2 linked regions of the Prochlorococcus marinus str. MIT 9515 genome follow. Each later gene encodes a partner of the first gene's protein in a complex. Links are inferred from orthologs where the notes say so. Each region holds a gene or a part of one and is shown on either strand. Other genes may lie near its edges.

Evidence for each region.
Region 2: the proteins of hisH (region 1) and hisF are in contact, whole or in part, in a crystal structure (PDB 6RU0), measured with the Thermotoga maritima proteins. The link is inferred for Prochlorococcus marinus str. MIT 9515 from one-to-one orthologs. Residues at the interface, in WP_004080484.1 of Thermotoga maritima: Asn15, Arg18, Arg22, Arg117, Leu118, Pro119, His120, Met121, Gly122, Trp123, Asn124, Asn134, Gly135, Tyr136, Tyr138, Val140, Tyr158, Glu180, Lys181, Ser182, Ser183, Lys184, Ile185; in WP_004080486.1 of Thermotoga maritima: Met1, Leu2, Ala3, Arg5, Ser40, Glu41, Asp45, Glu46, Ala70, Glu71, Ile73, Asp74, Ile75, Pro76, Phe77, Asp98, Lys99, Ser122, Gln123, Glu161, Thr195, Leu196, Asn247, Arg249, Glu251.

Annotation. Positions count from the first base shown.
Region 1 is NC_008817.1:991,904-1,006,800, reverse strand. Bases 4,096-6,941 are described here. They hold hisH (imidazole glycerol phosphate synthase subunit HisH), read left to right. Parts: upstream 4,096-5,132; coding sequence 5,133-5,750; downstream 5,751-6,941. Other genes in these bases: P9515_RS05540 (RNA methyltransferase), read left to right, coding at 6,899-6,941; petG (cytochrome b6-f complex subunit V), read right to left, coding at 6,337-6,456; rsmD (16S rRNA (guanine(966)-N(2))-methyltransferase RsmD), read left to right, coding at 5,764-6,351; trxA (thioredoxin), read left to right, coding at 4,800-5,123; P9515_RS05565 (GuaB3 family IMP dehydrogenase-related protein), read left to right, coding at 4,096-4,591. Also shown: crtL (lycopene beta cyclase), read right to left, coding at 1-632; gyrA (DNA gyrase subunit A), read right to left, coding at 658-3,249; more of P9515_RS05565, read left to right, coding at 3,428-4,095; more of P9515_RS05540, read left to right, coding at 6,942-7,642; bchI (magnesium chelatase ATPase subunit I), read left to right, coding at 7,891-8,979; crossover junction endodeoxyribonuclease RuvC, read left to right, coding at 8,984-9,457; P9515_RS05525 (5-formyltetrahydrofolate cyclo-ligase), read left to right, coding at 9,467-10,024; P9515_RS05520 (SufE family protein), read left to right, coding at 10,062-10,487; P9515_RS05515 (homoserine dehydrogenase), read left to right, coding at 10,523-11,824; P9515_RS05510 (hypothetical protein), read left to right, coding at 11,887-12,144; P9515_RS05505 (ABC transporter substrate-binding protein), read left to right, coding at 12,168-13,739; P9515_RS05500 (ABC transporter permease), read left to right, coding at 13,732-14,754; P9515_RS05495 (alpha/beta hydrolase family protein), read right to left, coding at 14,751-14,897. UniProt on the Escherichia coli protein: IGPS catalyzes the conversion of PRFAR and glutamine to IGP, AICAR and glutamate. The HisH subunit catalyzes the hydrolysis of glutamine to glutamate and ammonia as part of the synthesis of IGP and AICAR.
Region 2 is NC_008817.1:427,473-442,511, reverse strand. The notes cover bases 726-3,713. They hold hisF (imidazole glycerol phosphate synthase subunit HisF), read right to left. Parts: upstream 2,613-3,713; coding sequence 1,839-2,612; downstream 726-1,838. Other genes in these bases: chlG (chlorophyll synthase ChlG), read left to right, coding at 2,906-3,713; petP (cytochrome b6f subunit PetP), read left to right, coding at 2,672-2,896; P9515_RS02435 (ubiquinone/menaquinone biosynthesis methyltransferase), read right to left, coding at 1,105-1,806; P9515_RS02440 (DciA family protein), read left to right, coding at 726-1,095. Also shown: P9515_RS02445 (biotin--[acetyl-CoA-carboxylase] ligase), read right to left, coding at 1-536; more of P9515_RS02440, read left to right, coding at 613-725; more of chlG, read left to right, coding at 3,714-3,853; P9515_RS02415 (transglycosylase domain-containing protein), read left to right, coding at 3,855-5,624; P9515_RS02410 (16S rRNA (cytosine(967)-C(5))-methyltransferase), read right to left, coding at 5,640-6,953; P9515_RS02405 (cryptochrome/photolyase family protein), read right to left, coding at 7,319-8,809; P9515_RS09295 (DUF2256 domain-containing protein), read right to left, coding at 8,806-8,937; P9515_RS02400 (TIGR03643 family protein), read right to left, coding at 8,941-9,177; P9515_RS02395 (thiol-disulfide oxidoreductase DCC family protein), read right to left, coding at 9,180-9,572; P9515_RS02390 (hypothetical protein), read right to left, coding at 9,797-10,000; tRNA (guanosine(18)-2'-O)-methyltransferase TrmH, read left to right, coding at 10,166-10,840; P9515_RS02380 (ABC transporter permease), read right to left, coding at 10,855-11,601; lepA (translation elongation factor 4), read right to left, coding at 11,774-13,582; P9515_RS02370 (malate:quinone oxidoreductase), read right to left, coding at 13,639-15,039.

The sequences.
Region 1 (14,897 bases):
CTTCCAAGATCCATTGCATAAAGAAAAGAGGGAGACTCTAACAACTCTTCATTATTTAAGTGGTCAGAACGAAAATCCATCAAAACAAATTGGTCTTTATTTACAGGAGGAGAAGAGAATTTCCCTACTATCCCATAAGCAGCTTGCTGGGCGACTTCTTTTAAAAGTGGCCTTTTAATAAATTTACTATTGTGTCCACTGGCATCAATTACTAATCTTGCCTTTAGTGTTAATCCAGAAAAACAAATTACTTCAGAATGTTTATTTTCTGATTTTATTAATTTTGCAGTTTCATTCAACCATTGAATATCTTTGCAGGATTTTAAAAGTTCATTCTGAAAAGCTTCCTGATTTATTAATCCATAATCATAAAAATGTTTTGTTGGATTATTCCCTTTCTTATTCAATCCATCTCCAAAGTAGCTCAAAGTTTTTGACCATCTATGAGATAACAAAGAATCTAAACCTAATTCTTCTAATTCAGAGGCCCAAATCCCGTAGGTATTTTCCCACTTTTCATAAGGAGATTTTGTTGATATTCCCATTATATTAAGATTTTGTTTAGCTAATTCTGAGGCTAAACATAATGCTGCAGGTCCAGAACCTAAAATTAAAATATCAAGTATTTCCATGGGAACGGTTTAATCTCCTACTTTGTTAGAGCTCTTCTTCTTTAGTCATTAATTGATCTGAATCATCGATTTGCTCATGTGGAACTAACACAACTTCAGATAAATGATCACCATCGTCTAGCCGTTGTAATCTTACTCCTGTAGCAGCTCTTGATTGTTGCGAAATTTTATCGGCATTTGTTCTTACGATAACTCCTCTCTCGGTGACAAAAATTAATTCTTCACCTTCTCCAAGAACCTTAAGTCCTACGAGTGAATCATCTTTAATTCTGAATTTTATTGCTCTTAAACCCATTCCCGCTCTTTTTTGCAATCTAAATTGAGCTACTGGGACCCTCTTCCCTAGACCAAAAGCACTAGCTACTAAAACCCATGGCCCCTTTGATGAATTGCTTTCAATATCTTCGTCATTTTCATTCTCAAGACTTGCTAATTGGTCAACTAGATCAGAAGTTAAAACATCCATGGATACAAGTTTATCTCCATCCTTTAAGTTCATAGATTTAACACCTCTCGCAGTTCTGCCAAGAGGCCTTAATTCATTATTATCTAACCTGAAATGAATCGTCATTCCTTTGCTTGATCCAATTAATACACTATCGCCTTCTTTTGATAATCTGACCCAAGTTAAGGCATCTCCCTCTTCTAGGTTAATTGCTATTAAACCATTTGAACGTATTTTTGAAAAAGCTGATAATGGAGTTCTTTTAATAAATCCAGCTTTAGTAAGCATTAATAAATAACGATCATTGTCAAAAGACTCTACTGAAACAATAGAAGTGATTTGTTCTTCTCTTGGGATTGGAAGTAGTTGAACAGAAGGAGTACCTTTGGCTGTTCTGCTACTCATAGGGACTCGATATGCTGGAAGTGCATAAGCTACCCCTCGATCACTGAAAAGTAAAAGAGTGTCATGATCATTACAGCTTATAAATAAATTAACTTCATCATCTTCTTGATTTTTTGTTCCGGCTTTACCTCTTGAACCTCTGCTGGTAGATTCGAATTCACTAACTGGCATTCTTTTTAAATAACCGGCTGAAGTTAGTAAAACAACTGATCTCTCGTTAGCTATAAGGTCAATATCATCTAAACCACCCCCTAAATTAAGAATCTCAGTTTTCCTTGGGGATGAAAATCTTTCATCTATTTTACTCAACTCTTCAAGAATTATTTCATTAATGCGGTCTTTATCCTGCAATATATTTTTATAGTCTGTAATTTTCCGGGTAAGTTCATCATGCTCTGATTTGATTTTATCTGCCTCTAAAGCGGTTAATCTTCTTAATTGCATTTGTAAAATAGCATCTGCCTGAATAACAGATAATTCATGATCTTTTTGTAATTGTTCTCTCGCAGAAGTTGTATCTTTTGCAGATCTTATTAAATTTATAATGTTATCCATGGCTTCTAGCGCTAAAAGAAGTCCTTTTATAATGTGATCTCTTTCCTCTGCTTTTTTCAATAAGAATGTTGTTCTTCTTTTAATCGTTACAATTCTAAAATCAAGAAATACATCCAACATTTTTCTTAGAGAAAGAGTTGTAGGTTCTCCGTTGACAAGAGCTAAAATATTTGCACTAAAGTTGTTTTGTAGAGGTGTTAACTTAAATAAATTATTTAAGACAACTTGAGGATAGGCATCTCTCTTTAGTTCTATTACAATTCTCATCCCGTCCCTGTCACTTTCATCTCTAATGTCAGAAATACCCTCTAATTTTTTGTCATTTACTAAATCTGCAATTCTCTCTATTAAAGCTGCTTTGTTAGTTTGAAATGGAAGTTCAGTTATTATCACAGCGTCTTTTTCTGCTCTTCCTGGGGATTTTATTTGTTCAATATCTGCTACCCCTCTCATGGTTATAGATCCTCTCCCAGACTTGAAAGTCTCTTTAATTCCATCTCTGCCTAAGATCTGTCCGCCAGTTGGAAAATCAGGACCTTTAATTAATTCAAAAAGTTCTTTGTCTTCCATTAAAGGATTTTTGATTATCGATTTAAGACCATTAATTAATTCTCCTAAATTATGAGGAGGAATATTAGTGGCCATTCCTACCGCAATACCTGATGATCCATTTAAAAGGAGTTGGGGTATTCTAGCTGGCAAAACTGTTGGTTCTTGTTGTGATCCATCAAAATTATCGGAAAAATCAACTGTTTCAGATTCAATATCCTCAAGTAAACTTTCATCTGTTAGGGATTGAAGACGTGACTCTGTATATCTCATCGCAGCGGGAGGATCATTATCTACTGAGCCGAAATTTCCATGGCCATCAATGAGTGGCATTCTCATCGAGAAATCTTGTGCCATTCGTACTAATGCATCGTAAACAGCAGTGTCTCCGTGAGGATGATACTTACCTAAAACTTCTCCTACAACCCTTGCACATTTTCTATAAGGCCTACCGCTTGTCAATCCAAGCTCATACATTGCGTAAAGAATCCTTCTGTGAACTGGCTTTAGCCCATCTCTTGCATCAGGAAGAGCACGACCAACAATGACGCTCATTGCATACTCTAAGTATGATCGTGACATTTCATTCCTCAAGTCTGTTTGAATGATTCGCTCGTTATTTTCACTCAAACTAGAATCACCAGAATCAACAATATCGGACATATTAAAAACCTTTATTTAATAATAATCCCTCATTGTCAGAATGAATAAAATAATGCTAATAATTAATTTTCAAATACTCATATTTCTACAAAATTATAAAAAAACTCTTTTGTTTTTAAGAAATTATTGGCTTATTACACCTTTAGTTGTTAACTTAATCAGAATAATTAAAAAAACCGTGAATATTGAAATTGGCTTAAACAAAAAAGTTAGAAGGGCTTACGGCATTGATGAAATTGCATTAGTGCCAGGAACAAGAACCCTAGATTACGAATTAACAAATCCTTCTTGGTCAATTGGAAATATTGAAAGAGATATTCCAATTATCGCCAGTGCAATGGATAGTGTTGTTGATGTGAATACAGCTGTAGATCTCTCTAAATTAGGAGCTATTGGTGTTCTCAACATGGAAGGTATACAAACTAGGTATGAAAATCCAAAGGAAATACTAAGTCAAATCTCCTCCGTAGGAAAAAATGAATTCGTACCTTTGATGCAAGAAATATATAAAGAACCCATCAAGCAAGAACTTATTTTGCAAAGAATTAACGAAATTAAAGAAAAAGATGGAATAGCAGCATTAAGTGGAACACCGCAAGCAGCTATCAAATTTAAAGAAACACTTGTGAAGTCGAAAATAGATTTATTCTTTCTTCAAGGTACTGTAGTTTCAACCGAACATTTAGGTATGGAGGGGAATGAGACATTAAATATCAAAAGCTTATGTCAATCTTTAAAAGTACCAGTTGTTGCAGGTAATTGTGTAACTTATGAAGTTGCAGAACTTCTTATGAAATCAGGTGTTGCAGGTCTTATGGTGGGAATCGGCCCAGGAGCAGCTTGCACTTCGAGAGGAGTATTGGGAATAGGAATCCCCCAAGCAACAGCAATCTCTGATTGTAGTTCAGCAAGAGATGATTATTTTCAAGAAACTGGTCGTTATGTCCCCATAATTGCTGATGGAGGAATTGTTACTGGTGGTGACATTTGCAAATGCATCGCCTGTGGTGCTGACGCAGTTATGATTGGTTCTCCAATAGCTAAATCAACAAGTGCTCCGGGCAATGGATTTCATTGGGGTATGGCCACACCAAGTCCTATATTACCTAGAGGTACAAGAATTGAAGTCGGCTCTACAGGTTCCTTAGAGAGAATATTAAAAGGACCCGCAATACTTGATGATGGGACACACAATTTACTTGGAGCTATTAGGACATCAATGAGTACTCTTGGAGCTAAAAATATCAAAGAGATGCAAAATGTTGATATTGTAATTGCGCCATCTCTTTTAACAGAGGGAAAAGTATATCAAAAAGCTCAACAGCTTGGAATGGGTAAATAATATAAAATCTTATCTCCTAAAATATAAAAAATTTCTCATTAGGAGTTATCATTAAATTATGGGGGAAACCCCATACTCCTCACACACTAAATCGCCCGATTTATCGGGCTTTTTTTAAGACATTTTGTTACTTAAATGTGTTTATCTGTAATGAAATCATCACTTAAAAGAATAGCCTGCTAAATTTTCTAAAAGGAATATCTAAATTATGTCATCAGCTCCCGCCGTAACTGATTCTTCATTTGACAAAGAAGTTTTGCAAAGTGATCTGCCAGTCCTAGTTGATTTTTGGGCTCCATGGTGTGGTCCTTGCAGGATGGTCGCCCCTGTTGTTGAGGAAATTTCAAAAGACTTTGAAGGTAAAATCAAGGTATTTAAGTTGAATACAGATGAGAATCCAAATGTTGCAAGTCAATATGGAATAAGAAGTATTCCGACCTTAATGATATTTAAAGGTGGTCAAAAGGTTGATACTGTCGTTGGAGCTGTTCCAAAAGCGACTCTTTCAAGTACCTTGTCTAAGCACTTATAAATTAAAGAATTGTCTAAAATAGGACTTATAGATTACGGAATGGGTAACATTCATTCCGTGACGAAAGCCTTAGAAAATCTTGAAGAAGAAATACTTTTAATTAAAAATAAGCACCAAACAAAAGATTGTAAGGCTTTAATACTACCTGGGGTTGGTTCATTCGATCCGGCAATAAATAATCTAATTAATACTGATTTAATAATTGATATTAAAAGCTGGATTAATAGTGGAAAATCATTTTTAGGAATTTGTCTTGGATTACAATTGCTTTTTGAATCAAGTGATGAAGGCTCAATAAATGGACTTGGCATAGTTAAAGGCCAAATAAAAAAAATTCCTCAATTACCTAATCAAAGAATTCCTCATGTTGGATGGTGTGAACTTCTTCCAACAAGAAAAAATAGCTTATTAAGAAATGAAGAATTAAATAATTGGGTATATTTTGTTCATTCTTATCATGCTGTTCCTTCAAATACTGATGTAATAGCTGCAAATGTAAGTTATGGTTCTGAAAAATTAACTGCAATAATTGAACAAGATAATTTACTTGCTTGTCAGTTTCATCCTGAAAAGTCAGGAAAAACAGGAGAAAAACTTTTACGTAGATGGCTTAAAAATATTCAATAATTCTATGTGATATATGAAATCAAATTTAAGGTTAATTGGAGGAAGAAAGCTTGAGAGCCCAAATACTAATGAATCTAGGCCAACTACTTTAATGGTTAGAGAAGCTATTTTTAATATTTTGAAAAATACAGTTGAAAATTCTAATTGGTTGGATTTATTTAGTGGGACAGGATCAATATCCTGTGAGGCATATAATCATGGTGCAAAAAAAATAATTGCAGTTGAAAAAAATAAAAATCTCTCAAAAATATGTTTAAAGAATTTATATTCATTGCAAAATATGGATAATAGAAAAAATGATATTGAGGTTATTTGCAAAGATGTATTGATTTGGACAAAACCCAGTGCCTCCAAAAATTATTCTACTAAGAATAATTTAAATAAAATAAAATTTGACTTTATATATTTAGATCCCCCTTATAGAGCTGATTATCATGAACTGGTTTTAAATCAAATATTTAATTGCAACTTTATAAGAAAAGATACGATAGTTATCTGCGAACATTCATTAGATTTGGAGATAAAGAAGAATATTTTATGGGAGATTTATGATGTTAGAACTTATGGTCAATCAAAATTGACTTTTTTAATCCATATCTAACAAACCTGACCCTCTTCTATATTGATTCCATGCGCTTACAAATAATCCTAGAAGTGTTATTGGAACTAATCCTAAAACTATTCCACATAAAAGAGGTTCAATCATTTTCTTGCATTTTTCTTATTTCTCAATTCTTACACAGCTACGATTTTTTGTGTCAAAATCTTCATCATCTGCAGCAGAAGAAGATTTAATAATTAAATTCGGGAAACACAGATTTATGATTTTTGCGATTTGATTAATATTTGGCGATTTATTTGATTTAAATCAAAAAGAGTAGAATTCGTATATTTTTTAAAAACTGTTTAACTTAGCCATTCAGTTAAGGCCGTAAACAATCTTCAAAATAAATTGTGTGAAATTATATGGTATAAAACAGAGATAGGTTTAGTTTAAACAGACTTACATTCAATAACTTAGCGTTTAAGTGATATATAAATTATAAAACATGTTATTAAGGCTTTCACTCTCCCAATGCTAAAGTTTGAAACTGTTCCTCAAAATATTTCCAAATTTAGAACATCTCCACATAGCAAAAAAATAAATTTTGAAGAAAAATGTTGTTAACTTGAAGGTTGTTTTGGTTGAACCAAATGGGCCAATAAATATTGGCAGTATCGCTAGACTATGTTCTAATTTTGATGTGAATGAATTAAGGATTGTTTCACCTAAATGTGATATTTTTTCTTTGGAAGCAAAAAAAATGGCCTTAAAGGGTCAAAAATATATAAATAATTGTAGAGTTTTTAATAGTATTGAACAAGCAATATTTGATTGTGATTTAGTTCTTGCTACTTGTGGAAGGATTGATTTAAGTAATGATATTGAGTGTGAAAATCCTGAGGTGATTTCTAAATGGATTTCATCTTTTAAGGTTATTAATAATTTGGCTATTTTATTTGGAAGAGAAGATAGAGGTTTAACTAATAGTGAATTACTTTTTGCTCACAAGATTTTTAACATAAAAACTTCCCAAGACTATCCCTCTTTAAACCTTTCTCACGCGGTTGCAATAATTTTGTATGAATTAAACAAATGTTCAAAAAATACTCCTCAGAAAGATTTAAAAGTTTTTAACCTTGCATCATCAAAGCAAATTTACGAATCATTTAAAGATTTAGAAGAAATACTTATTAGGACCGGTTATCTTTTAGAACATACATCCTTTTCAAAAATAAGTAAGTTTAAAAAATTTATTTTAAAAGCGAAAACATCTAGTCATGAGATAAATGTCTTAAGAGGAATTGTTCGTCAAATCAAATGGTTCTTAAATAATTCAAAAGGCAATTGAAATTAACTTTGTTAGATAAAAATTCAAGCAAATATTTGTTCTTGATTTTATGGCTGAATTTATTTTAAAAAGTATATATTCAGTTTAAAAAATTAGAATTTATAAAAATTAATTTAGAATCAGAAATGATTTTATATTTCAAAAAGCTCTAGATTGATAAAAATGTTCAATTTGATTTTGATATTTACTAATAACATTTTCTGAAGTATCATCGACTGATCATACGTACATAAAGTAAAACTACAGCTGTGAGCACTACAAAGAAAAGAAGAGTTTTTCCTTTTACGGCAGTAATTGGTCAAGAAGAAATGAAATTAGCTCTTTTATTAAATGTTATAGATCCAAGAATTGGTGGAGTAATGATTATGGGTGATAGAGGAACTGGTAAATCAACTACTATTAGAGCTCTTGCAGACTTGTTACCTGCAATAGATGTTGTTAAAGATGATCCTTATAATAGTTCTCTTGTTGATCCTGATTTACAAAGTAAAGAAGTTTTAGAGAGAATTATTCAAGGAGAGAGTTTAGAGAAAGACAAAAAACAAGTACCAATGGTAGATTTGCCATTGGGCGCAACCGAAGACAGATTATGTGGAACTATTGATATTGAAAAGGCTTTAAGCGAAGGTATTAAAGCTTTTGAACCAGGGTTATTAGCAAAAGCTAATAGAGGACTATTATACGTAGACGAAGTTAATTTACTAGATGATCATTTGGTCGATGTTCTTTTAGATTCAGCAGCTTCTGGATGGAATACTGTTGAGAGGGAAGGCGTCTCAGTGAGGCATCCTGCAAGATTTGTACTGATTGGCTCTGGTAACCCAGAAGAAGGAGAACTGAGGCCTCAGTTATTAGATAGATTTGGTATGAGCGTTGAGGTTAAAACAGTAAGAGACGCAGAATTAAGGGTTAAAGTTGTGGATCAAAGAACTTCTTTTGATGATAATCCTGATGAATTTTCAATAAGTGTTGAGAGGCAACAGGATGATCTTCAGCAAAAAGTTATCAAAGCTCAGGAAATACTTAATTCAGTTAAATTGGATGATGATCTCAGATTAAATATATCAGCTATATGTGGAGAACTTGATGTTGACGGACTAAGAGGAGATATTGTCACTAATCGATCTGCTAGGGCAATAGCTGCCTTTGAGGGAAGAACTGAAGTACAAGAAGAGGATATTGCTAGAGTAATTACTTGTTCTTTAAGGCATCGATTAAGAAAAGATCCATTAGAGCAAGTAGATTCTGGTGAAAGGGTTATTCAAGCATTCTGTAAAGTCTTTGACTTTAACGAAAAAGATAACCTTTCTAAATTTCAATTGTCATCAGAAGAATAATTAAGTGAGGATTATTGGCATTGATCCTGGATTAGGAAGAGTTGGATATGGAATTATTGAAATACAAAATGAAAAGAAAAAATTTCTTGATTGTGGCGTAATTGAAACTGATAAAAATAAAAAAGAAGAAGATAGACTTTATGAAATTTTTAATGATCTTAATACATTAATAAATCAATGGAAACCAGATATTGCAGCGGTCGAGAAGTTTTTCTTTTACAAATCGAGTACAACCATTAGTGTCGTTCAGGCAAGAGGTGTAATTATGATGGTATTGGCTTCCAAAAATATTCAAGTTAGCGAGTATGCACCTTCTCAGGTCAAACTTACTATTGCAGGATCAGGTAAAGCATCAAAGAAAGAAGTTATTGAAGCTGTTATGTTTAACTTAAATTTGAATTATGCACCAAAACCTGATGACTCCGCAGATGCACTGGCTATAGCTCTAACAAAATTAAATGAAGCTGGAATAAATTAGATTTAAATTATGATCTACTCTGAAAAAAAGAACTTTGAGAGGAGAAATTTTAAGAATTTAATGATAAAAAGTTCTTCTATTGATAGAAGAAATGTAGCAATTAATGTGGACTTATATCTTGAGTCCTTAGTTAAGCAAGAGATGATAATTGATCATATTGGGATATATTGGCCTCTTAAAAATGAAGTTGATATAAGAAATCTTAATAATAAATATTCCGTAGCCTTGCCTAGATGTGAAAAAAATAAAGAACTCTGCTTTTGTTCATGGAATAATGAACAATTGACTAAAGATAATGAGGGAATACCCTCTCCTGATCCTTCTTTCAAATTAAGTTATAAAAATATAAGTTTAATATTTGTACCTTGTCTTTCAGTCGATAAAAAGTTGACAAGACTAGGATATGGAGGTGGATATTTTGATAGATTTAGAGAAGATGAGAATTGGAGAACTATTCCATGTATTGGAGTATTAACTTCTAATTGTGTCAGTAATGATTTATTAACTAAAGCGGATTGGGATATCCCCCTATCTGGCTTTATTACAGAAAAAGAGATATTAGTCTAATGTGGAATTAATTTATAATTACTAGATTTATGTAAGTATGGAAAATAAACAAATTTATATTAATTTATTTAAGCAAGTTGAGAAGCTTAAGAATTCAAAGGATCCTAAAAGAAAATACGAATATATTTTATGGCTAGGAAAAAAATTGAAAGTTCCAAATAGTAATATCTTAATTCAAGAAAATAAAGTACAAGGATGTGTTTCTGAAGTATTTGTTAAAGCCACTTTTCAAGATGGTAAGCTTTATTGGGAAGGTTATTCTGATGCATTGATAACAAAAGGTTTACTAGCGTTTCTTATTTGTGGGATGAACGAGTTGACGCCAAAAGAAGTTGTAAATATAAACAACAAATTTATAGAAGACACAGGTCTTAAAGCGAGCTTAACTCCCTCAAGATCAAATGGATTTTTAAATATACTTTTAAAAATGCAGTCTCAGGCAAATGATTTTTTGTCGGAATAATATTATAAAATTGAACCTATATTAAAATTTAAAAAATGGGAAAATGTAAAATTGGTATTATAGGTTTTGGAACTGTAGGGACTGGTATTTATAGAATTTTGAAATCGAGAAATGATGTTCATCCTATTTTAAAAGATATAGAAATTGTTGGAATAGCTGTTAAAAATATTAATAAAAATAGAAATATTGAATTAGAAAATAATCTATTAATAGATGATCCTAATAAATTAATTAACGACTCTAATATTGACGTAATTGTAGAAGTAATGGGAGGTACGGATATGGCCAAAGATATTATTTTAAAATCTCTAAAAGCTCGAAAATCTGTAGTTACAGCGAACAAAGCAGTCATCGCAAGATATGGGAGTGAAATATATGCTACGGCTGCAAAGTATGGGGTTTATGTTTTAACAGAAGCAGCAGTTTGCGGAGGGATCCCAATAATTGAACCTTTAAAAAGATCTCTTAAAAGTAATCAAATAAATAAAATAGTTGGGATAATAAACGGCACAACAAATTTTATTCTTTCAAAAATGACAAATGAAAAAGCTGATTATGAGGAAACATTAAAACTAGCTCAAAAACTAGGGTTTGCAGAATTTGATCCAACTGCTGATGTTGAAGGTCATGATGCAGCTGATAAGATTTCAATTCTTTCTGAACTGGCATTTGGAGGAAGAATTAATAGAGATTCAATTAGTACGGAAGGCATTAATCAAATAAATATTAAAGATATTGAATATGCAAATAAACTTGGTTTTGAAATAAAACTCTTAGCCTTCTCAGAGAGAAATACTATCAATAACAAAAATTCTCTTTCCTTAAATATTTGGGTAGGACCCTCTTTAATTCCTAAATATCATCCTTTAGCAAAGGTTGACGGTGTAAATAATGCCATTCTTATAGAGTCATATCCACTTGGAGAAATAATGTTATACGGCCCAGGTGCGGGCAGTGGTCCAACGGCAGCTTCTGTAGTTTCTGATATATTAAATCTTCAGGCTTCATTATCAAAAAATTTACCTACAAAAGATCCATTATTATCTTTTAATTTTTGGAGAGACTGTCACATAATAGATTTCAATCAAATATCAAAAAAGAATTATCTCAGAATTATTTGTTTAGATTCTCCTGGTGTAATTGGTAAGATCGGAGATTTATTTGGGAAGAATGATGTCTCAATAGAATCAATAGTTCAACTAGATGCAAGTGAGAATAAAGCTGAAATAGTTGTTATCACTCATGAAGTGTCAAATGGTAACTTTGAAAAATCAAAGGAGGGGATAAGAGCCCTTCCTGAAGTTGAATTAATTGCCAGCCAATTAAGTTGTATTTGAAGAAAATATTTGCAAATCCCTCTTTAGCTTGTTAAACCGAAGTAAGTAAATTTACTTTAGTAATGTTTTATTCAAATTTAATAGATAGTAAAAGTAATAATAAACTTAATCCTGATGAGATTCGAAAAAACCTCTATAAAGGGGCGTGCGTGAAAATTAAAAATAGTCAAAAGACCTTTCAGGTTATTGGAATCAATCAAAAGAGTAAAGTTTGTTGGATAAGAGAGTGGCCTTTCTCTTTAGAAGTTAAAAGACCCTTTTCTTTGGAAATTAATCAAATTACAATATTGACCTTTTGTACTAGAAGTTTTATTGAATAATAATTATTGAAATTTTAAATAAAATGCAAAATAATTTTTTAGTAACCACTTTCCTTTTCTTTATTTCCTTATCACAGTTTTCTTGCGTTCCAGATAGTAGACCCAAAAGAATTACAATTGCGAGTTCAGGAAAAATAGAGTCTTTAGATCCTGCAAGGGCTAGTACTCTTAAGTCAATTCAACTATTAAGTTCTCTTGGAGATACTTTATATGAATTAAATTCTAAGGGAGAATTAATCCCTGAATTAGCATCAGGAATGCCAATTTTTTCAAAAGATAAATTAAAAATAACAATTAATCTTAGAAGAAATGTTCTTTTTCATGATGGAACTTTATTTAATTCAAATGCTCTAAAATTTTCTTTTGACAGATTTAAAAGAATTGGAACAATGAATTATATTTTGGGGAATAAAATACAATCAATAGAAACACCAAGCGAATACAAGGTTGTCATTAATTTAACCAAACCATCTAGTTCTATTAATGGATTACTTACAGCTGTATATTTAACACCTATTTCCCCGACTTTTTATAAGGATTATTCTGATAAATTTTTAAATGATCAATTTGTTGGAACTGGTAAATATATACTTAAGAGATTTTCAAATGAAGTTCAAATAATTGATCCAAATTTAAATCATTGGGGTAATAAACCTAATAATGAGGGTGTGAATTTTATAGGATATTCCAATTCTTCTTCTCTTTTCGGAGCTTTAAAAAGTAAACAAATTGATGTTCTATTATCAAATTCAATTGATGATAGTCAAAGAAATAATTTAAATTCTTTAAGCAAAAAGAATGAAATTAAAGAAGGAAATAGTCCTGCTACAGAAATAAGCTTCATTAGTCTTAGAACAAATTCTTATCCGTTAAATAACCTTAATGTAAGGTTAGCGATTGCTAAAAGTCTAAATAGAAAATTAATTAGCGATAAAGTTAGTTATGGTTTGAGGGAACCATTAAGATCGATTGTTCCTCCCATTTTAAAAAAAAATAAGCAGGAATTATGGCCAGAATATAATCCTGTAGAAGCGAAAAATTTATTACAAAAAGAAGGTTTCTGTAATGGAAACATTTTAGAATTACCTCTTACTTTCCGATCTAATGTGCCTGCTGATAGACTTATTGCTCTTTCTTGGCAAGAGGAAATCAAAAATATATTGAATGAATGTATTAGTATCCAACTAAACGGGGTAGAGTCAACAACAATTTATAAAAATCTTAATCTAGGTCTTTACACAGCGGTCATTCTTGATTGGACAGGAGCTTATTCTGATCCTGAGGCATACCTTACACCTCTTCTAAGTTGTAGTGAGTTAGATGGTGAAAAATGTAAAAAAGGAGAATCAGTTTATAGCGGAAGTTTTTGGGGATCGAGGATTGTAGATGATTTATTTCTTGAGAGTGAAAAATTAAATGGAGATGAAAGATTAGCCAAGTTAATTGAAATAGAGAAAATAGCTTCAGAATCAATACCTTATATTCCTATATGGATTTCATCTCAAAAAGCTTGGTCTCAAAATAAAGTATCAAAACCTATTTTTAATGGGGCAGGAATTATTTCAATTAGCGATCTTAAATTTATTAATGAGTAGAGATTTCAATAAAATTTTAAATTATTCTTTATTAAAGATTTCTTTGATCCCTTTAATGTTATGGCTTATATCTACATTAGTTTTTATTTTGTTGAGAGTTGCTCCCGGTGACCCAGTTGATGCAATTCTTGGATCAGGAGCAAATGAAGCTTCAAGAGAACTTCTTCGATCCAAATTAGGGTTAAATGAATCTCTTTTAAATCAATATCTAACTTTCATTAATAATATTTTGCACTTAAACTTTGGAGAATCCTTAAGTACTCAAGAGCCGGTTTTTAATATTATCCTTAAGTCATTACCAGCAAGTCTTGAATTAGGTATCTTTTCAATATTTTTTGCAATCCTAATAGGATTTCCTTTGGGATTTTTGAGTATTAAATATAAAGGTAAAAAAGGAGATTACATAGCTAGATTGATTGGAATTGCTTCATATGCAATACCTCCTTTCTGGGGGGCAATGATAGTTCAATTAATATTATCTGTATATTTAAGAATTTTTCCAATTGGCGGGAGGTTTCCTATAATTCATAGCCAACCTAACATTACAGGCTTTTTAATTCTAGATAGTCTAATTGATAATAATATTGTCTATTTAAGAGATAGCATATATCATCTTGCACTCCCCTCGTTAACACTTGGGTTTCTTTTGAGTGGTATTTTTAGTAGATCTTTAAGGATAAATCTAGACAAGACTATAAAAAGCGATTATGTAAAAGCCGCTTTAACCAGAGGAATTACAAGAAGAAAAATTGTATTTAATCATGCTTTGCCTAATTCACTTTTGCCTATTGTTACTATTGCTGGCTTAACCATAGCTTCTTTAGCAGGAGGAGCGCTTCTCTTTGAAGTCACTTTTTCATGGCCAGGGATAGCTTTAAGATTATATGAAGCCATCACCCAAAGGGATTATACTGTCGTTCAAGGAATCGTAATTGTTACCTCTTTCCTAATAGTTTCTTTAAATCTTTTGGTAGATATTTTTATTGCATTATTAGATCCTCGTATTGAATACTAATTTTTGATGATTTCTTTTATGGTCTTTCTATCTAAAATATGAAAATCAAGATTACTTTCAGAAAGGTTTTTCATGACTTTAATACTTTCATTCTTTTTAATATTTTCTAGGAATTCAACAATGACTTTTAAAGATAAATTTTG
Region 2 (15,039 bases), 560 kb from region 1 along the record:
TGTTCGCATATATTTTTAGTTTTAAGTATTTCTGATAAAGCAATCCCCTCTAATGGAGTTTTATTTGAAAAATTCATTCCCAAACCAATTCTCATATAAATAATTTCTTTTCCTCTTGTTATGACCCTAGGTAAAAATCCAATTAATTTTTTAGAATCATAAAAAATATCATTTGGCCATTTCAAATCAACATTTATAGATTCCATTTGAAACATTTCACATAACTTAATTGCGAATGAAAGACTCAAAGTCTCACTTGAAAATTCTGAGGAGAATATTGGATAAGCTGCACTAAGCCAAATTCCTCCTTTAGGAGAAAACCATGATCTTGAATTTTGACCTATCCCTGATAATTGCTCTTTGGCCACTATTGCTATTGGTTTATTTCTCTGGACAGGAGAATCTTGAAGCAAATTTGTTAGTTCATATTCAGTACTTCTACATTTGAATTTGTATTGCAGTTTCCAATCTGGGCACAATCCCTGAATTTTTTTGAAATAAAATGCTGTCCTAGCTACAGAACCTAAAACTTTCACAAAACCTTAATATTAAAAAACAAGCAATCTTTAATAGATTAAATTATCTTAAATCTTATAGTTTTAATTAAACAAATTGAATAAGAAATATTTACCAATATTAAATAAAAGATATCCATTTTCAATGAGAAATTGTCTTGATAATTTCAAAAAATCATGGGAAGACCTAGATAAATTATCCAAACTAAATGAAAATTGGGAAAAGTTAATTGGTCTTGAATTATCTAGAGCATGCAAACCATTAAAAATTGATCAAAAAAATCTTACTATTGCTGTAAATCATCCACAATGGAGGCAGGCATTGATTTATAACAAGCACCGTTTAAAAGAGAGTATTAGCAAATTTGGAATTAGTTTAAATGAAATCAAGATAATACAAAATTATGAAGTCCAAACTTTAGATAAAAAAGAGATTAACGCAAAAATCATCTGGGAGAATCATCCCAGCAGAATAAAGAATAATAATATGGTTATTTGCAAACTATGTAATAGTCCTGCACCAAAAGGTGAAATATCAAGATGGGGGAAATGTACTTTTTGTTGGAGAAAAAATGGTTAAGATCATTTTTTATTTTTCTACTATTAATATTCCCATTTGATTGAAAAAAATAGTCCTATATTCAACCCTCTTAAAACCAACTTTTTTCGCGATAAGCATGAGTTTATTTCCTTCCGGAAAACTTTTAATACTTTTTTCAATATAAGAATATTCTTTACTTAATTGGAAAAATTTTGAAATTGGGACCACGATAGATCTTAAATATATTTTTTGAAATAAATCAGCTAAAGAATTCAACTTAGAATGATTAAAGTCTAGAAACCCTGCTCTACCACTATTATTTAAAAGATTAAAGACTTTTTTTAATCCTTCCTCTACATTCATCAAATTTCTTAAACCATAAGACATACAAATTCCATCATAATTTTTTAAGTTTTCATCTATTTCAAAGATGTCTTGCATTTCCCAAGATATATATTTATTTCCAATCAATTTGGACCTTTTCCTTGCAATATTTAAAATTTCTTTTGCACTATCAATACCAGTAACAGTTCCATTAGGACTAACTTTTTTAAAAATCAGAAAGGATAAATCACCAGTTCCACAACAAAGATCAGCCCAATCTTCTCCATCAATTGGTTTTAATAAATAAACTAATTTATTTTTCCAAAATCTATGTAATCCTAAACTGAATAAACTATTTAAAAAGTCATAACTACAAGAAATATTATTAAAAATAGTTTTGACCTCATTAATTTTTTTATGCCTCATATTTAATCATTTTAAAAATTAATAATAATAAGCTATTTTTCATTCGGCCTTATTATTAGTTTCTTGTTAATAAGAAAAGATTTTATTTCTTCAATGGTAAGTTTTTTATCATGAAGTAAGGATGCTAAAAGTGCTGCAGATGCTTCACCTTCAGTAAAAACATCAAAAATATCTTCTAAAGAGCCTGCACCTCCTGAAGCTATAACAGGAATATTAACTGCCTTCGCAACTGTTTTAGTTAATAATAAGTCATATCCATTTTGTGTCCCATCTCCATCCATAGAAGTTAATAAAATTTCTCCAGCTCCTAATTCCTCAACTTTTTTTGCCCAATTTACCACATCTAGACCAGTGTTCTCTCTACCCCCCTTAACGTAGACTTCCCATTCATTAGATACATTATGTTTTTTTCTTGCATCAATAGCTATCACAATACACTGTGTTCCAAATTTTTTAGAGCTTTGAGAAATTATTTTTGGATTCTTAACTGCAGATGAATTCAAGCTTACTTTATCTGCGCCTGCTCTTAAGAGATCATTTATTGTGACTATCGAATTTATTCCACCACCAACAGTAAAAGGGATTTTTACTGATTTCGCAGTCCTAGAGACAAGATCAACTAATGTTTTTCTATTTTCCACACTAGCTCTAATATCTAAAAAGACTAATTCATCCGCCCCTGCTTCTGAGTATCTACAAGCTAATTCAACAGGATCGCCGGAGTCTCTAAGGTTTACAAAATTGACACCTTTAACTACCCTGCCATTAGCTACATCTAAACAAGGAATTAAACGAAGAGCTACCATTTTAAAAAAAATTGTCCAAAGACTGTTAATCTTGCATAATAGCTTCCATTTTAACTCTTATGGCTCAAACAAAATTATTACCTAAAATTGGTAGTAAAGTTAAAATCAACATTAACAAGGTTAAAGATAGATTACCTGCAAAGCTAATTGATCAAATATCATCAAACCCAAGAGTTGTAACAACTGGATATAAAATGACTGATGGTAGAAGTATTGGCATTACTGTTAGATTGCAAAATGGAGAAGAAAATTGGTTTTTCCCTGAAGAAATTGAGAAAGGTTAAATAGCTAAAGTGAATGATCCAAAACAATTATTAGGCATTAAAGGTGCTTCAGAGACCTCAAGTATTTGGAAACTCCGAATACAATTGATGAAGCCAATTACATGGATACCTTTAATATGGGGTGTAATCTGTGGAGCCGCTGCAAGCGGAAACTTTCAGTGGACTATAAGCAACGTTTTAGCCTCACTAGCATGCATGCTTATGAGCGGACCACTTTTAGCAGGTTATACACAAACTATTAATGATTATTTTGATAGAGATATTGATGCTATTAATGAACCTAATAGACCAATCCCCTCTGGAAAAATTTCGATTAAGGAAGTGAAAACACAAATCTGGGTATTACTTATTTCTGGATTAGTTGTTTCTTTTTTACTAGATTTATATGCAAAACATAGTTTTCCTTCTGTCCTCCTTCTAGCTTTAGGTGGTTCTTTCGTAAGTTACATCTATTCTGCTCCTCCCTTAAAATTGAAGCAAAATGGCTGGCTAGGAAATTACGCTTTAGGAGCATCATACATAGCTCTTCCTTGGTGGGCAGGGCAAGCTTTATTTGGGAAATTAACGATTGTTACTGCATTGCTAACTCTTGCTTATAGTCTTTCTGGGCTAGGCATAGCAGTAATAAATGATTTTAAAAGTGTTGAAGGGGACTCAAAACTAGGTTTAAATTCATTACCTGTAATATTTGGAATTAAAAATGCTAGTCGAATAAGTGCTGGTCTCATTGATATTTTTCAATTGGCGATGGTTATTGTATTAATTGTTATTGGTCAACATTTAGCATCAGTAATTTTAGTTTTACTGGTAATTCCTCAAATTACGTTTCAAGATATGTGGTTACTAAGAGACCCGCTAAAATTTGATGTCAAATATCAGGCAAGCGCACAGCCATTCCTAATAACTGGAATGTTAGTAACTGCCTTAGCAATAGGACATAGTTTTTTAGTAGCTTAAAGTGAATGAAAAAAAATACAAATATCTTATTATTACCCCCTCAATATTTATTTTCTTTGGTATATTTTTCCCCGTAATTAATTTAATTAGGTTTACTTTAAATTCTAATCCACTTAAAAATAATAATAATTCAAAATCAATAACCTATTCTTATGAAATATTATCTTCTGATAATAAAATATTAAGCAAATTAAGTAGAAAATTTGATGTCCTTGATGATACAAATTCGATACCATTTTTCCTAAAATATTCTTTTATCTCTGGAGAGGACAAAAGATTTTTTAAACATAATGGAATTGATTTAATAGGTTTATCAAGAGCCTTGATTAATAATATTCAAAGTAGGTCCTTTAAGGAGGGTGGAAGTACTATTACGCAGCAAGTAGCTAGATTAATTTTTTTAAATAATGATTTAAGTTTTCAACGAAAAATTAAAGAAATGATAATATCCTTAATACTAGATTTTAAATACAGTAAATCCCAGATTTTAAAATTATATCTAAATAATATTTACCTAGGATCTGGAGCTTACGGAGTAAATGAGGCCTCTCAAGTTTATTTTGGGAAATTTATTAACGAATTAACATTATCTGAGGTTGCCTTAATAGCAGGTTTAGCTCCTGCTCCTTCAATTTATTCACCTTATGAAAATATTGATTTAGCTATTAAACAAAGAAATAAAATTTTAGAATCTATGTATTTAGATGGCCACATATCATTAGGTGAAAAAGATTCAGCTCTTCAGGAAAAAGTTAAATTAAATTATCAAATAGATAACAAAAATCTTAACGATAAATTATTAGTAAATTATATTTTGGAGGAAGCAAATAAAATTATTAAGACTCATAAAAAATATAAGTTTTTAAAAATCAAATCAAGTATCAACAAAAATTGGCAAGAAATTGGACAACATATTTCAAAGTATATAGGTCCTAATAATATTGAAATAGCTTTGGTATCAATTGAATCCAATACAGGTTTAATTAGAACAATGATCACCAGCAAAAATCCATCAATAAACGAATTTAATAGAGTCACTTCAGCAGTAAGACCTTTAGGCTCAACTTTTAAAATTATTCCTTATGCAGCAGCACTTATAGAAGGTAGAAAGTTAAGTGATAAATTCGAGGATATTCCTACTTGCTGGAAAGATTATTGTCCAAACAATTTTTCTGAAAACTACCTTGGTAAGATATCCTTAACTGAATCTTTTAAAAAATCTTCTAATATAGTTCCATTAAAAATAGCTAATAATATAGGCCTAAAAAAAATTATAAATTTAGCTAATTTATTTGGACTAGGATATGAACAAAAGCTTGAAGAATTTCTACCATTAGCTATTGGATCTTATGGAGATAACCTTCTAAATATTACAAACGCCTATGCAGTTTTGAATAGCAATGGAAATCTCTATAAGCCTAGCATTATTGAAAAAATAGAGTCAAAAAATCAAGAATTAATTTGGGAAAACAAATTTGTTCATAAGAAAATATTAGCTCCTAAAGTAAACAAAAATTTAAATAATCTACTTGAGAAATCTGTATCAGAAGGAACTTCGATAGGAGCTTCAATAAAAGGAGAAAGGATATTTGGAAAGACAGGTACCTCGGATGAGAATAGAGACCTTTGGTTTATTGGTTCAATTAAAAATCTTACTACTGGAGTTTGGATAGGTTTTGATGAAAACAAAAAATCTAACTTATCAAGTGGTAATGCAGCTTATTTCTGGAAAAAATTTATAAGTAAAATTTTTGATTTAAAAATTCAATAATAAAAAGTTTTAGTTTTACTTATAGGATATTGTTGCTGCATAGAATCCATCTCCTGGCTTATCAAATCTTGGTAAAATTTGTCTTTCACTATCTAATTTAAGTTCCTTATTTTTTGACAAAAATCTTCTAATGAGTAAGTTATTCTCATCAGGGCAAATTGTACACGTTGAATAAACTAAAGTTCCATTTTTTTTTAAAAGAGGGAAAATACTGTCTAGTAATCCTTCCTGAAGAATAATTAATTGATTTATTTTATCTTTACTTAAAGACCATCTTGTATCTGGATTTCTTGCAAAGGTTCCGATTCCTGAGCAAGGAGCATCAATTAAAATCTTATCAAAATAAGATGCGAGATTTGGCTTAATATCAATCAAAGTTGTGGCATCTGCTTCTAAGGTTTTTACACTTTTTATATTTAATCTTTCTAAATTTGACTGTAGTATTTTCAATCTTTTTTCTGATCTATCAACAGCTAGAATTTCAGCATCATCATTTACTAATGCAGCTAAATGAGTTGTTTTGCTTCCAGGAGCAGAACAAGCATCCAGAATCTTTTCTCCTTTCTTCGGATTTAAAAGAGGAGCCACCCATTGAGAAGATCTATCTTGAACCACCCATAGGCCATCTTTATACCCTGGAAGATTTTTTATAGATCTTGGATTTGAATTTAAAGCAACTCCATTATTTAATTGATTTATAGGCTCTGCCTGAATATTACATTCATTAAGTTCTTTCAAAATTTTATTGAAATTAGTTTTCAGTGAATTAATTCGTAAATCAATCGTAGGTTTTTTATTAAATGCTTTAAAGATATTTTTAGCTTCTTTTATTCCTACCCAATTAACAATTTCAGTTACAAGCCATAATGGCAATGACTCAAGACAAGATAACTTTTCCATTTCGTCAGTAGATATTTTTGGGCAATTATCTCTTTCTATATTTCTAACAGTATTTCTTAATATTGCATTCACGGTACCAGCTAAACCTTTTAAATCAGTTCTCTTTGCTACTTCTACTGTGGAGGAAATAGCGGCAGGAAAAGGTATTTTATCCATTTTCAATAATTGATATAAACCAATATGTAAAAGCCATCTTAGTTTTGGAGGTTGTTTTTGATGAGAAAGTTTTGAGATGTGATCTATCCAAGTATCAAGAAATTTTCTATATCTTATACATCCAAAAGATAATTCAGTTATGAAGGCTATATCTAATGAATTAAACTCATAATTTTTTAGTACCTTCTCAAGTGCATGGTCTGAATAGATACCAGAACTTACCTTTAATAAAATTTCCCAAGATGCTTTTCTTTGAAGGTATCCTGTTGCCAAAGTGTCTTAAAGTTATTTAAAAATATATATATATTTAATATACTATTTACTGACAATATTGAAGTTAACTATTAATTGTAGTATTAAACAAAATAAAACCAAGAATAGTTACCAGGGTAAAATTAAATCCTAAAAATAAATATATATTTAAAGAGTGCAGTTTTTCTCTAGATAATAATTTAATTTTTTTATTATTTTTCATAAATAAGTTAGATAAGAAAGTTTCAAGCAATTAGATTAAAATTTATATTCAAAAAAAAACGTTAATATTCATTTAATTTCTAAATTTGGACCAACTTAGCATCTACATCTAATTTTTCATCAGAATGTAAGGTTCTCTTAAGTTTTCAAAAATGGTTGTTTCTTTAATAAAGATTCTTTATAAATACCTCAGCTGTTGTCAAATGACCATTTAACTTTTCGTCACTCATTTTATCTAGATTCCTTGTTAACATCGCCAATCTATATTGTTTTCTAAAGTAAGTTTCATTATCTTTTATGAATTTCCAAAATAATCCATCCCAAATTGAACACCAAGATCCACTTTTATAATCAGACATTTTTTTTACATAATTTGAACTGGAAATATAAGGTTTTGTTGAAAAGATGCCTCCATCGCTAAACTGACTCATCCCATATACATTGGGTACCATTACCCAATCATAAGAATCTATAAACATTTCCATGAACCATTTATAAACCTGATCTGGATGTATACGACATAAAAGCATAAAGTTGCCTACGATCATTAGTCTCTCAATATGATGACAATAACCGTATTTAATAATATTGTTTATAACAATATCTACTGGCTCAATCCCTGTATTTCCTGTATAAAAAACATCAGGCATTGGATTGTTCTCAAAATTCCAAAAATTGGTAGTACGCATTTTGGTACCATGCTTTTCATAAACAAGACAAATAAATTCTCTCCATCCAACAATTTGACGAATAAAACCCTCTAAAGAATTCATAGGAACTTTATTTTTTTCAGCAAAAGTTAATGCCTTATTTATAACTTCTTTTGGAGTTAATAAACCACTATTTAAAAGAGGAGAAAGCAAACTATGCCATAAAAAAACTTTTTTCTTACTAATTGCATCTTCATAATCTCCAAATAAAAAAATTCTAGATTCGAAAAAATCATGAAGCCAATTATCTGCTTCAGAAAAAGAAGTTGGATATATAAAATGATTACTTTCCCCGATGAATTCAATATTTAAATCAGTAATTAAATTTTCAGCCTGCATTACAAACTCATTTTTTGGTAATCTTGGAATTTCAGGAATAGTTATTTTTTTTGGTAATTTTTTTCTATTTAATTCATCAAAACTCCATTTACCTCCCTTTGGTGAGCCATCAAGATTAACTAATATATTTTGACTTTTTCTTTGATTCTCATAAAATCTACCCATCAAAGGTTTTTTGGGATTCACCCTAAATGACTCTCTTAAGTCTTCTTTAGTAATAAACATTGGGGATTGGAAAATTTGTAATTTAAGCTTGTTGGCTTTTACAAAGCTATTTATTCTTTTCATAATTAAAAAATCATGAGGATTATAAATATTTATCTTTTGATATTTTTTTTCTAAGTAATTTGATAAATAATCAACTGTGGAAAAATTATTTTTGTTGTCTATATAAAAAACTTTATAACCTAAATTTTCTAAATATTTTTTATATGCGAGCATTGAAGCTTTATGAAAAATTAATTTGTTTTTATGATTAATTAACTTATGAAATTTATCATTTCCAAAAAACAAGGAATCCTCTATCATTAAGATCTCACAATTTAATTTTAAGATAGGACTATCTCTAAAAAGTTGATTTGGGAAGATGATTGATATTTGATTCATACTAGTGATTTCCTATTTCTGCATCTATTTGAACAGTATTTAACATCTTTCCAACAATCTTTCCATTTTTTGCGCCAATCAAATGTCTTATTGCAAACTGGACACGTTTTGCTAGGTAAATTTTTCAAAATTTATAATTTTCTTTTATGAGTAGATTTAAATCTAGTCGAATCCTTAAGCTCCATATGTTTTGTTCTCCTTCCTGAAACTCTTTTTCTCCAAATTTTAAATGATTTTGGTTTAAGGTTATTTCTCATAATTTTTATAGCGTCATTTTCTTTTAAACCAAATTGGTGTTCAATAGCTTCAAATGGAGTTCTATCTTCCCAACACATCTCAATAACTCTATCTATATCAACAATTTCCATATTTATTGTTCACATTCAGAGGTACAGAGATTTTCAAGATTTGATCTACCAGTAAGTTTAAGTCTATATTTTGCCCAATATTTATAAATCACTCTTAAAACTGGTGCTACAAATTTAATTTTTAAAGGATAGTAAACCCAGCCGAGTCCTATTAATTCGTATGAATATGCTAAAACGTCTAGTCCTTTAATAATATCTCCATTTTCTAAAATGCCATGAAGATTTGACATTGCTTCTGGATATGAAATGTCCTTGAAAAGAACTGGATTATAGTCTTGATTATTGATATCAACAAAACTTATTTTATTAAGAGCGTCTTTCTTTTTTAAAAAATTAGTTTCTCTTAAACATAACGGACAACCACCATCGAACAAAAATGTTAATTTATTTTGCATCTTTCTTTTTTATTTAATATAAAATTTTAAAAAGCTTTTTGTGGAAAATTTAAAATTACAAATTTTTTTCTAAAAATCTCTTTATTAAATCCACAATCAAATTTCAAAATAAACTTTATAAATCCTTAATAATTTCCTACTCTAATTTATTCAAAAGTCCCTTATGTTATTAGTTAATAGCCATTGATTAAGGGATACATCAATGGTTAAATTTTTTCTAAGGTTCAATCGTCTAATAAATGTACACCTTCTCCAATTTCCGGAGCAAACTTACAATATTTCTCGAAAACTATACCTACTCCTCTCATCTTCTCTCCAAGTTCATCACTAAATTTTTTATATTCTTTTGAATCCGGTTCAGGCAATGTCCAACCTTGTGTTTCAACCATACTTTTTATTACTGTATAATCCCATTCGATGTAAGCCATTTAATCCTATTTAATTTTGATTTATTATAAGGGAGATAACATCCAATTTAATACCTCTATTAAATTGGTAGTAAAAGATAATTAATTATTCAAACTAAAATTTGTATATTTAAAAATTTTTTTTGGGATTAATATAGTTAAGATCATAATTAAAACATTTTTCAAATGTCGATTTTACCAAGAAGATTTGAGAGGATAAAAAATGTTTTAAATTGTCGAATGGAAAACTTAACTGTTTTAGTAGAGGCAGTAAATAAGCCCCATAATTTATCTGCAATATTAAGAACCTGTGATGCAGCAGGAGTTTTTGAAGCGAATTTCATTTGTAAAAGAGATGAAGTTAAAACTTTTAACAGTACAGCTCAAGGTAGTCAAAAATGGGTCAAATTGAATAATCATGAAACAACAATTTCTGCAGTATCTCATCTAAAAAAGAAAGGATTTAAATTATATGGAACAACACTTAATGATAGCTCTACTGATTACAGGAATTTTGACTATGCAGAAAATACATGTTTTGTTTTAGGAGCAGAGAAGTGGGGATTAAGTGATGAACTTATCTCCAAGGTTGATGAATCAATCTTTATCCCTATGACAGGAATGGTCCAATCTTTGAATGTTTCAGTAGCTGCCTCTATTTTACTTTTTGAAGCTATTCGCCAAAGACAAATTAAAAGTTTACTTCCTTTAAATGGGGAAGGTTTAAGTCAAAAAGAATATCAAAAGACATTATTTGAATGGAGTTATCCTGAGTTAGCCTCTATTTATAAAAAGTCTGGAAATAAATATCCAACCCTTAATCAGGATGGAGAAATTAATGAAGTTATAAAAAAACAATAATAAAAAAAAGTCAACTATTGCTTCTCAAAAATATTTTCTATTTCTTCTCCTATAAAAGAAAGACCTAGGACTAAAAAAAACATTGCTAATCCAGGGAATAAAGCAGTCCACCATATTCCAGTAGGTAGAGCAGCAAGAGCAAGATTAAGATCACTGCCCCATTCTGGAACATCTGCGGGAACTCCTAAACCTAAAAAGCCTAAGCTTCCCAAAACTAAAACCGCATCGGCAGCATTTAAAGTAAGAAGAATAGGCAATGGAGTAATAACATTTGGGAATATATATTTAAAAATTATAGTTTTAATATCAGCTCCTGATACTCTTGCAGCTTCAACATATGTCTCTGATTTTATTAGTATTGTTTGATTTCTAATTAACCTGAAATATTGAGGAGAATAAACAATACATAATGCGATAGAGGCATTAATAATCCCTTTACCCAGTACAAAAGCTACCACTACTGAAAGTAAAATAACTGGGATAGAAAAAATAGTATCCATTATGAGTGATAAGCATTTATCAAATATCCCTCCAAAATATCCACTCAATAATCCTAAAGGCAAGCCTAAAATTAAAGCAAAGAAAATAGAAAGGAATACAACTTCAATAGCTATAGATGATCCTTGTAAAGTTCGTAAACAAACATCTCTGCCTAACCTATCAGTACCACATAAATGTTTCAGGGAAGGTGGTGAAAAAACGTCACTACTAAATGATGATACAGAATATCCAAAAAAGTTATTAGCCTCTAGTACTTTCATAATCAATACTATTAGAAGATATACAAGTACAATTACAAATCCAGTTTTTCTAATATTCTTAGCAACTTGACTTGATGGATTTGCATTCACAGCTTTATGATTATTCGAATCAACTAAAATATAACTATTGTTTGAAAGATAAAATAGCTTTTAGTTTTTAATTTGAAATTTATTACTGATTTAATTTGAGAACTGCCATAAAAGCTTCCTGAGGTACATCAACTTTACCCATTGCTTTCATTCTCTTTTTACCTTTAGCTTGCTTCTTTAAAAGTTTCTTTTTTCTAGAAATATCTCCCCCATAGCACTTCGAAAGAACATCTTTTCTTAATGCACTTATACTTTCACTCGCAATTATGCGACTACCTATTGAAGCTTGAATAGGGATTTTAAATTGTTGTTTAGGTATAAGCTCCTTTAATTTTTCTACTAAACCTCTACCAATACCATAGGCCTTATCTTTATGAACAATTGAAGTTAAAGGATCAGCTCTTTCGGAATTTATAAGAACATCTAATCTAACAAGATCATTTTTTCTATAACCAATCAAATGATATTCCATTGATGCATATCCTTGAGTTCGACTTTTCATTTGGTCAAAAAAGTCTGTAACAACTTCAGCTAAAGGTATTTCGTAAATCAAAGTCACCCTATCTGTTGTGATGTATTTCATATCAACAAAAATACCTCTTCTTTCTTGGCATAAACCCATTAGTGTTCCATTAAATTCATTTGGAGAATAGATTTCCATTTTCACATATGGTTCTTCTATGGATTCTCTTGATTGTGGGTCTGGGATTGTCGAGGGATTATCGATAAAGATCTGTTCCTTATCATTTAAATTAATTTTATAAATAACTGAAGGAGCAGTTACGATCAAATCCAAATCATATTCTCTCTCTAACCTTTCCTGAACAATTTCCATATGAAGTAGTCCTAAAAAACCACACCTAAATCCAAAGCCCATAGCGCTACTAGTCTCGGGTTCATATTTAAGTGCAGCATCAGATAATTGAAGCTTTTCTAGAGACTCTCTTAGATCTGGATATTGATCTGCATCTGTTGGGAACAATCCACAAAAAACCATTGGGTTAGCTGTTTTATATCCAGGGAGGGGCTCTTTAGCTGCCGAATTAAATAGTGTAATTGTATCTCCGACTCTTGCATCAGCAACAGACTTAATAGAAGCCGCTAAATAACCAACTTCCCCAGCATGAAGTTCATCAACTTGCTTCTCATCAGGAGCCATTATTCCAATTTCATCTAATTCATAGTGCTTCTTACTCGCCATTAGTAAGATCTTATCTCTTTTATTAATTGACCCAGATATAACTCTGAAGTAAACAATTACTCCTCTATAAGGATCATAATAAGAGTCAAAAATAAGTGCCCTAGTTGGAGATTTTATTTCATTTTGAGGATGAGGAATTCTACTAACAACTGCTTCCAATATATCTTCTATCCCTTCTCCAGTTTTTGCAGAGCAATTTATTGCATTAGAAGTATCTAATCCTATTACCTCTTCAATTTCTTGTTTTATTTTATTGGCATCTGCACCAGGCAAATCAACTTTATTTAAAACTGGTATGATCTCTAAATTGTTTTCTAAAGCAAGATAAACATTAGCTAAAGTTTGTGCTTCTACACCTTGACTTGCATCAACAACTAATAAAGCACCTTCACAAGCCTGTAAAGATCTACTTACTTCATAAGAAAAATCAACATGCCCCGGGGTATCAATTAGATTTAAGATATATTCTTGCGAATCTTCAGCTTTATACTTCATCCTCGCTGCCTGCAATTTAATTGTTATACCTCTTTCTCTTTCAAGATCCATACTATCCAAAAACTGATCTTGCATATCCCTTTGTTTTACAGTTCCAGTATCTTGAAGTAATCTATCTGCGAGAGTAGATTTACCATGATCGATATGAGCAATTATGCAAAAATTTCTTATTTTTGAAACGGATATATCAGTCATATAAAATTCAGAACAACTCCTTTCTTATCTTCTTAATTAATACTAGCTAATTAAGATTATGGATGGAAACCTAAAATAGAATTATTTCTTTTTTTTAAATTTTCTAAAAAGTCATTTTCATTTTGATTTTTTAATTCAGATTCATAAAGAAGATGACTTATTTTTTGTTCAAGAATACTTTTATCTAGCGTAAAAAGACAAGATTTTTTTAGAACCTCAATCATTATTGAAACTGCGGTACTCGCCCCAGGAGAAGCACCTAACAAAGCTGAAAGGGAACCATCTGCAGCATTAACAATTTCTGTTCCGAATTTCAAAGATCCCCCTTTTTTCGTTTTTTTTATTATTTGAACTCTTTGACCAGCATTCTCTAAATACCAATTTGAAGGATCAGCAGATGGCATCATATTTCTTAAGTTCTCAACTCTTGATTTATGACTTTTTATTGATTGTGAAAAAAGATAATTAATTAAATCATTATTCTTTATTCCAACATCAAGCATAGATAATAAATTATTCTTTTTGAGGGAATTAAACAAATCAAGATAAGATCCTTGTTTTAAGAATTTTGTTGTAAAACCAGCAAAAGGTCCATATAGAAGAAATTTTTTCCCTTCAATCCATCTTGTATCTAAATGAGGAACAGACATTGGAGGTGATCCTATATCCGCTCTTCCATAAACTTTTGCATTATGTTTTTCTGTTAAAGAATTCTCTTCACAAATAAGCCATTTACCGCTAACGGGGAAACCTCCATAGACTTTAGCTTCTGGAATATTAGATTTTTGTAAATAGTTTATTGTTTTGCCACCAGCCCCAAGAAAAACATATGAAGTCTTCAAATTAACTTTTCTGCCCTCCATACTAATATTTAATTCCCATTCTTTATTACTAGTTTTCTTCAAGTCATTTAGTTCTGTTTCATAACTAATTTCAACATTTTTATTTTTAGAAATATATTTTAAATATTCTCTTGTTAAAACCTCAAAGTTTATATCTGTTCCTCTTTTTACTCTGGTAGCAGCAACTTCATCTAATGGATTTCTACTCTTTGTAATAAGGGGAGCCCAAGAAGAGATTTGATTAAATGATGATGAGAATTCCATATCTTCAAACTCTTTATATTCAGTCATTTTTTTAAATCTTTTCTTTAAAAAAGAAACATTTTCACTGCCTGTGACAAAACTAATATGGGGAATAAATTTTAAAAATTTTTTAATATCTATTTTCTGAGATGAATACAATGAAGCCCATAAAGACATCGATTTTTCAAATGAACGATTAATAGAAAGAGCTTTTTCTATTTTTAAATGACCATAGTCATCCAAAGGGGTATAGTTTAACTCGCAATTTGCAGCGTGACCAGTTCCTGCATTATTAAATGCCCCACTGCTTTCGCTACCGGGAATCTTTAACTTTTCTATAATTAAAATTTTTAGCTCAGGCAAAATTTCTGT